2 regions of the Endobacterium panacihumi genome follow, and region 2 is predicted to be linked to the other one. Evidence: riboswitches for the same ligand, from Rfam matches in the RefSeq annotation. Region 2 holds a riboswitch; the other holds the start of a gene.
The links. Region 2 has a riboswitch for cobalamin ahead of ACRQ1B_RS18860 (ABC transporter substrate-binding protein). Riboswitches for the same ligand answer to the same signal wherever they lie in the genome.

Region 1 (4,174 bases), on a different contig from region 2:
GGGGCCGCGCCTCCGGGCTCGCCGCCACGGCGGGTATCATGCTGGGCGGGATCGTGCATTCGCTTTATGGCGCGCTGGGGGTCGGCCTTCTGGCGAGTTTCATGCCGGTCCTGTTCAAACCACTGCTGATCATCGGCGCGCTTTACATGGCGTGGATCGGCGTCACGTTGATGCGCAGCGCGATCATCGTTGATCATGTCGGTCCGGCAGACAGCCGTTCTCATTGGGAAGCATTTCGGCGCGGGGCGGTCACCTGCCTGATGAATCCAAAGGACTATCTTTTCATGCTGGCCATCTATCCGCAGTTTCTACGTCCCGATTTCGGTCCTCTGGCACCGCAGGCCGCCATCATGGCGGTGATGACGGCAGCAACCCAGTTGGCGATTTACGGCAGCCTTGCGGTCGCTGCCGGGCGTGCCCGCGCCGCGGTCGTCGGCAATGCCTCAGCAACCATCTGGATTGGCCGGGGCGCCGGCCTGCTGCTGGTTGTCGTGTCGGTGGTGACCCTTTGGGAAGGCGTGAAGGGCGGCGTATGAGCTAACTTGAGTGGTTTTGCCGTATTTATCTGGTGAACGCAGTGTCAACGGATAATCGCAGCATCTCTGGTAGCCTGACGGAAACGTGACTTCTTTCCGTCGTTTGGCCTTGTCATTCTCCCAGCGCAGATCTTTCGGCTGCGTGTGATGCGGGCCGATCAAACCGGGAGATTTTAATGTATATCAAGACTCTGGCCGCCACGGCCGTGGCACTCTGTCTTGGCTTCGGTTCGGCTTTTGCTGCCGAACCGCAGGTCGAACGTCAGGCCGGCATGAAGGCGATCGGTGGTGCCATGGGCGCACTTGCCGCTATCGCCAAGGAACAGAAGCCGTTCGACGCGGAAGCCGTGAAGACCGCACTGACGACGATCAGCACGTCGGCCAAGGCATTTCCCGACCAGTTCCCGGTCGGCAGCGAAACCGGCCATGATACCGAAGCCTCGCCAAAGATCTGGGAAAATCCGTCCGACTTCCGTGCCAAGTCGCTGAAGCTGGCCGCGGATGCCGATGCTGTTCTGGCGGCAGCACCGACCGATGTCGCCGGCGTCATGAATGCCATGCAGACGCTGGGCGCCGAATGCGGCCAGTGCCACCAGACCTACCGTCTGAAGCGTTGATTGCGATCGGCAGCCGGGTACTGACCCGGCTGCCGTGACGCCTTGCGGCAGGAGAATGACATGGCATCGACCTTCACGAAAATCGTGGCGGCAGTGGTTGTTATGGGGGCGGCAGGTCTCGGCGGTGCTTATTCGCTGACGGCACCCGATCCGCAGCCGGAGAGCCACTGGGCCAATCTCGGCAGTCCTGATCTGGCCAATGGCGAACAGCTGTTCTGGGCGGGCGGCTGTGCCGGGTGCCATGCTGCGCCGGGTGCTGAAGGCGATGCGCTGAAGATCATGTCGGGCGGTCGGGCTTTGCCGAGCGATTTCGGCACATTCCATATTCCTAACATTTCCTCCGACAGTCAGGCCGGGATCGGTGGCTGGACAATCGCACAATTCGGCAATGCGATGACGCGTGGTGTTGGCCCGAGTGGCGAGCATCTGTATCCGTCGTTTCCGTATGGGTCCTATGCGCGGCTTTCGCCAAAAGACGTCAATGACCTTTTCGCGTACCTGAAGTCCTTGCCGGCCAGTTCCAATGTGGCGCCGGGCCACGACCTGCCGTTTCCCTTCAATATCCGGCTTGCCGTCGGTGGCTGGAAGTTTCTCTATTTCGATGACGGTCCGCGGGTAGCGCTCGCAAATGCGTCCGAACAGGTCAAGCGCGGCCAGTATCTGGTCGAAGGTCCTGGTCATTGCGGCGAATGCCATACGCCGCGCAATGCGCTGGGCGGTTTCGAGTCCGGCGCCTGGCTGGCGGGTGGCCTCAATCCGGAAGGCGATGGCCGCGTGCCCGGCATTACCTCGACCTCGGAAGGGATCAGCGCCTGGAGCGAGGACGACATCGTCAACTACCTCGAAACCGGTTTCACACCCGATTTCGACAGTGTTGGCGGATCGATGGTGGAAGTGCAGAAAAACATTGCGCATCTGCCCAAGAGCGACCTTGAAGCCATCGCTGCCTACTTGAAAGCAGTGCCGGGGAAATAATCCCGTCCTCTGAAAATGCTTCCTCGGTGTGCAGCCGTGCCGGTGCAACCGCACCTTGACACCCGCAAATGCCGGGCGCACAACTTGCCTCGCAATGGTTCCTCCTGTTTTCTCAAGTGAATGCAGGGGGATGAAAAGGGAACGCGACAGGGAGATTTCCTCATTCGCGGCTGCCCCCGCAACTGTGAGCGGCGAGTCCGGACGATGACGGCCACTGGGAAACCGGGAAGGCCAGTTTCGTGACAACGACCTGCGAGCCAGGAGACCTGCCATTGCAAATGTGAGCAACGCATGTGCAACGAGGGGTTCCATCATGCAAAAACAGACCACTGATACCGCGGCCAAACCGGCCGTCTCTTCCAGAACATCCAACCTGGTGCAATCCGCCATGGCCGGTTGCCTCGGGCTTTTCGTGATCGGTTTCGTGGGTTTTTCCCATCTCGAAGTCGTTCACAATGCTGCGCATGACGTCCGTCATGCCAACGCTTTCCCCTGCCACTGAGGGGAGCCACCATATGTTCAGAGCTATTGTCTTCTCCGCCGTCCCGGTGGGGATCATAACAGGTATTGCCATCACGCTGATGCAGATGGTCGGCACCGAGCCGCTGATCCTCAAGGCCGAAACCTATGAGAATGCAGGGCCGGCCGTGCCGGAAAGCGCGGCGCCTGACGCACATACGCATGCGTCCGGCACGCCCGCCCACGATCATGCCGCAACCGCGGCGGAAGGTGACGGGCATGATGCCGCCGGTCACGATCACGGTGAGGGGTGGGCACCCGCCGACGGTTTCGAGCGCACCGCCTATACGCTCGGCGCCAATGTGCTGACCGCGATCGGCTATTCGCTTGTGCTGACGGCCTTGCTGTCCATGGCGAACGTCTCACAGGGCTGGCGCACCGGGCTGTTTTTCGGCGTGGCGGGTTTTGCCTCGGTGATGCTGGCGCCGATGGTGGGGCTGCCGCCGGAATTGCCAGGCAGCCCGGCTGCAGAACTTGCCGCCCGTCAGACATGGTGGATTGCCACGGCCATCGCGACGGCTGCCGGTATCGGCCTGCTGGTCTTGCGGCGTGAGCCATGGGCTGCGGTGCTGGCGGTCGTCCTCATCGCGGCACCGCATGTGGTGGGCGCGCCATTGCCGCCGACCGGCGTGGAGCCGTTGGCGCCGCTCGAACTGGAGCGTCGCTTCATCGTCGTGGCAACCGTCACAAGCTTTGTTTTCTGGGCACTTTTGGGTGCGCTGAGTGGCACATTCCTGAAGCGTCTCAGTCCTTCCGCGTGAAGTGATGGAAAGGAACACGGCAGTCTGGCGTGACGATCTCGATGCGCTGAGTTTTGCCGTTTTCTCCGATGACCGCGACCATGGCGCGGCCTGCTTCGTGCATCGCCGTGCCTTTCGCATTCTGATCGGTTCCGATCCTGTCGGGGCCGATTGTCTTGCATACCATGAAAGCAATGCTGCCGCGTTTCGGGCTGCAGCGTGGGCGAAGATTGAGCGGCAAGGGATTCCGAAAGGACGTAGTCTCAATCTCAATAGCCGCGATATTCGCCGGGCGCTTGGCGATCTGGTGCCAGATCGCGGAGCGGGTGGGGGTGGTCGTTGTCGAGTATTGACTGGAAAAGACTGAATCGGAAGACGAAGGTCGTCGTAGTAATTGCAACAGTCCGGCGATCCCAGCCAAGGAGAGATCGCCGGTTTCCGCAGTTCTTACGCCAGCGCCTGCGTATATCGCATGCCTGTTACCGGCCGCGGTTTGAAATCCATGTGCTCGTAAAATCGGTGGGCGGCGAAATTGCCGGTCGCGGCGCCGACCGAAAGATAATCGCAGCCGGCATTGCGGGCGAGGTCGCGGGCGCGGGTGACCAGATGGTGGCCGATGCCGTGGCCGCGATGGCCTTCGCGCACGAAGAGATGGTGCAGATCCATGCCGCGCTTGCCCTCCTGAGCGCGGTACAACGGCACCAGAATGGCGTAGCCGATCAGGCCTTCGCCGCCGTCTGCCACCAGAGCGGTGATCCACGGCACCGGGCCAAACAGATCGCGCTCG
Region 2 (4,174 bases):
TCGGCGGAACCCGATGTCTGTACGATAATGACAGGCAGAACATCCTGTCCTGCCTGCTTTGCCTCATGCAGAAAGAAATCCGCATGCGCCTGGAGAAAACGGCTGGTGCCGAACTGTAAAATGATGCCCGTCATGGACGCTCCGCCCTGATCTGATAACTGTTTGAAACAAGGATCGGTCGAGGCGCAGCAGGCCGACAGAAATGCAATTCGCGTCGCATGCTCCCTCTCCCGTAACATGCATTAAAACTGTTCTTTTGGGATAAAAGACAATTGCCTTGCAGGCAATTTGTTTTTTATATAAAAAGAGCATTCATAAAAAACAGCTTCTGCCAAGTGTCATTTCAAGGCGCTCTCCCGGTCATGAAAACCAATGCTCTTTTCAAGCGCAGCTATAATCAGGCCCTCGACATGCTGGCCGATGCGCAGGCCGGTGCGCCGCTGCCTTCCGAGCCGGCCATGGCTGCGACACTCGGTATCAGCCGCACGACGGTGCGCGCCGTGTTGGCGGCGTTGTCCATGCGCGGCATCGTCGCGGTTGAAGGTCGCGCCAAGCAGCAATTGCGTCTGCCGAAGCGTAGTGACTATCTCGCCGATGCCGATATGGAACCGCTGGCCGATATGGTCGAGCGCAAGTTCATGGCATGGTTGGTCGGTCCCGATTGCAGCCCCGGACAAGTCATCAACGGTTTGGATCTTGCCCGCCAGTTCGGCGTGTCCACGTCAGCCATTCGTGACTGCCTCAATAAATTCAGCCATTTCGGTCTTCTGGAGCGCCAGAGCAACGGGCGCTGGCGCACGCTGGGCCTGACTGTGGATTTTGTCGGCGAGCTTTTTGATATGCGCGAGTTGATCGAGTTTCGGGCCGTCGATCGTTTTGTCGCTCTCCCGAAAGATGATCTGCTTTGGGGCGAATTGTCGCTGATCGAGGAAGAGCATCATGCAATCCTTGCCGATTTCAATAATCGCGGCCGCGATTTTTCCGACCTTGATCATCGGTTCCACAAGCTGGTGGATAGTGCCGTGCCGAACCGGTTTCTCGGCAATATCCAGGGCGTAATGTCGGTGATTTTTCACTATCATTACCAGTGGAACAAAAGAGATGAAGTGGCCCGCAATCATCGCGCGCTGCACGAGCATCTGGCCTATATCGACGGTTTGAAAAGCGGTGATCCCGCAAGGGCGCGCGAGGCATGCCGCCTGCACCTGCACACCGCGCGATCGACCATGCTGACGTCCATCGACCTTGCCTGATGCAAAACAGGCAGCATATTTTATCTTGACACGTAATGATATTACATAACATACACTATTGCCATTGACGGCGGGCACATCTGCCAGCTAACTCAGCGGCGACGGTTTCCAGCGCCGAAAGCAATGGAATTAAAAGGGAACACGGTGCGGATCCGATTTATCAGATCTCAATGCCGTGGCTGCCCCCGCAACTGTAAGCGGATCACCGTCCATCCTCGAGATGCCCGAAGGGTATCTGGCCACTGTGTCGTGATCGGCATGGGAAGGCAGGTGGACGGCATGTTCGTGAGCCAGGAGACCTGCCGTCAGGACAGAACTATCGTTACGGGCGGGGATGCCCGGAAGAGGATCACGTTATGACGCTTCCATGCGCTTGTGCGCACTCCATGGTCTTTATCCCTTTTTCGTCGATGTCGACTGTCCGCCGGCAAGCGTTCTGATACGCGCTGTCGCCCTCCATCGATCACACATTTCCAGGAGAGACCATGTTTCATTTTTCACGCCTGTCGGTCTGCGCAGGTTTGCTGGCTTCGGCCGTCGCGATCCTTCCATTTTCGACCCCGGTACAGGCTGCCGAAACCCAGTACCCTTTGACCATCAAGAATTGCGGTCTTGAACTGACCTTCAAACAGGCACCGTCGCGCACGGTGTCGGTTGGCCAGAGCGTCACCGAAGTGCTTTATCTGCTTGGCCTGTCGGACAGGGTGGTTGGCACGGCGCTCTGGGTCAGTCCGGTGCTGAAGGGGTTTGAGGAAACGAACGCCAAGGTCGAGCGCCTGGCCGACAACGATCCGAGTTTCGAAGCGGTGATCGGCAAGAAGCCGGATCTGGTGACGACCCAGTTCCAGTGGCAGATCGGTCCGGAAGGTGTGGTGGGCACGCCTGCCCAGTTCGCCGAACTCGGCGTGCCGGTCTATACCTCGCCGGCCGATTGCGTCGGCAAGGACAATTCCGGTGGTGGTGATGGCGTACGCACCGGCGTGTTTTCTATGGAGCTGATCTATCAGGAAATCCGTGATCTGGCGAAGATCTACAACGTTCAGGATCGTGGCGAAGAAGTTGTCGCCGATCTCAAGAAGCGCGAAGAAGCCGCGCGTACAAAGATCGCTTCGGCGGATGGCAAGCTCTCGGCCGTCTTCTGGTTCTCCAGTGCCGAACTCGATATCGATCCTTATGTCGCTGGTCGCCACGGCGCGCCGGGCTACATCATGTCGGCGCTCGGTATCAAGAATGTGATCGAGAGCGATGAGGAATGGCCGACCGTCGGCTGGGAAACCATCGCCAAGGCCAACCCGACGATGATCGTTGCCGGCAAGATGGATCGCCGCCGGTTCCCGGCCGATGATGTCGCCGTCAAGCACAAGTTCCTCAAGGAAGATCCCGTCGCCAGCCTGATGCCTGCCGTGAAAGAAGGCCATGTCTTCGAAATGGATGCGCAGGCTATGAACCCGACCATCCGCACCGTCGAGGGACTGGAAAAGCTGGCTGATGCCATCGCCGCCTCGGGCCTTGCCAAATAAGCTGATAGCGGTGGAACATATAACGTCAAAAATGAGTAGAACGGGCGTCGCACTTGCGGCGCTCGTCATCCTTGCCGTTGCGCTAGTCGCCGGGGCGGCGATTGGCGAAACCTCCATTCCATTTGATGTCGTGTTGAAAACGGTCGCCAACCGCGTTTTCGGCGCCGGCTACCCGCTGGAACCACTCGACGAGGGCATCGTCTGGGCCTATCGCCTCAGTCGCGCTGTCGTTGCTGCCTGTTGCGGCGCCTCGCTGGCAATCGCCGGTGCCGTGCTGCAGTCGCTGCTGCGCAATCCGCTGGCGGATCCCTACATTCTCGGCATTTCCGCCGGTGCCTCCACCGGTGCAGTTGCCGTAGCGCTTCTGGGTTTTGGCGCGGGAATGCTGACCATGCCAATGGGTGCGCTCGCGGGCGCGCTTGCCGCTTTCCTGCTCGTCAGCCTGCTGGCCATGCGCGCCGGCAGCGGCAGCAATGCTATCATCCTTGCCGGCGTTGCAGGCTCGCAGATGTTCAATGCGCTGACCTCCTTCGTCGTGACCAAGTCGGCGACGGCCGAGCAGGCGCGCGGCATCATGTTCTGGCTGCTCGGCAATCTGTCAGGTGTGCGCTGGCCGGATGTCGGTCTGGCGCTGCCGGTCACGATCATCGGTCTTCTCATTTGTCTCTGGCATGTCCGCGCACTCGACGCCTTCGCCTTCGGCAATCAGGCGGCCGCCTCGCTCGGCATCCGCGTGCGCCGCGTTCAGGTCGTCCTGATCTGTACAGCCGCCGCGATGACGGCCGCGATGGTCTCGCTGGTCGGCTCGATCGGCTTTATCGGCCTCGTCATCCCTCATGCGGCACGGCTCATCGTCGGTGTTCGACATGGGCGTCTGCTGCCGGTAACGGCATTGGTCGGGGCCGTTTTCATGATCGTCGCCGATATCCTTTCGCGCACCATCGTTTCCGGGCAGGTGCTGCCAATCGGTGTGATCACGGCTCTGTTCGGTGCCCCGGCATTTGCCTTCATTCTCGGGCAGAAGAGGACGCGACCATGAAGCTTTCTGCCCGAAATCTCAGCTGGTCCGCCGGCAGTCTGGAAATCGTGCGTGACGTTTCCTTCGACGTCGCGCCGGGTGAGTTTCTCGGCATTATCGGCCCCAACGGTTCCGGCAAAAGCACGTTGCTCTCGATGCTGGCCGGCATTCGCAAACCGCTTTCCGGACATGTGAGGCTGGGTGATGCGGCGATAAAATCCATCGGCAGCCGCCACATTGCTCAAAAGCTTGCGTTTGTGGAGCAACAGGCGGAAACCACCGAAAGAATTACGGCGCGTCAAGCCGTCGAACTGGGCCGAACGCCGTATCTTGGGCCGCTATCCGGATGGTCCCTGGAGGATGACGCGATCGTCAACGCGGCG

Region 1: it holds a riboswitch for cobalamin, as region 2 does, so the genes downstream of both, ACRQ1B_RS11970 (CbtB domain-containing protein) here and ACRQ1B_RS18860 (ABC transporter substrate-binding protein) in region 2, are expected to answer to the same signal.

What each region holds. Positions count from the first base shown of each region.
Region 1 covers NZ_JBOZRA010000002.1:9,655-13,828, reverse strand. Annotated here, with positions in the region: gene ACRQ1B_RS11985 (LysE family translocator) at 1-536, shown strand, start outside; gene ACRQ1B_RS11980 (c-type cytochrome) at 713-1,153, shown strand; gene ACRQ1B_RS11975 (c-type cytochrome) at 1,256-2,128, shown strand; cobalamin riboswitch at 2,207-2,416, shown strand; gene ACRQ1B_RS11970 (CbtB domain-containing protein) at 2,442-2,630, shown strand; gene ACRQ1B_RS11965 (CbtA family protein) at 2,644-3,408, shown strand; gene ACRQ1B_RS11960 (hypothetical protein) at 3,392-3,808, opposite strand; gene ACRQ1B_RS11955 (GNAT family N-acetyltransferase) at 3,835-4,174, opposite strand, start outside.
Region 2 covers NZ_JBOZRA010000004.1:148,836-153,009, reverse strand. Annotated here, with positions in the region: gene ACRQ1B_RS18870 (mannitol dehydrogenase family protein) at 1-134, opposite strand, end outside; gene ACRQ1B_RS18865 (GntR family transcriptional regulator) at 363-1,253, shown strand; cobalamin riboswitch at 1,339-1,574, shown strand; partial or broken gene ACRQ1B_RS18860 (ABC transporter substrate-binding protein) at 1,823-2,773, shown strand; gene ACRQ1B_RS18855 (FecCD family ABC transporter permease) at 2,805-3,812, shown strand; gene ACRQ1B_RS18850 (ABC transporter ATP-binding protein) at 3,809-4,174, shown strand, end outside.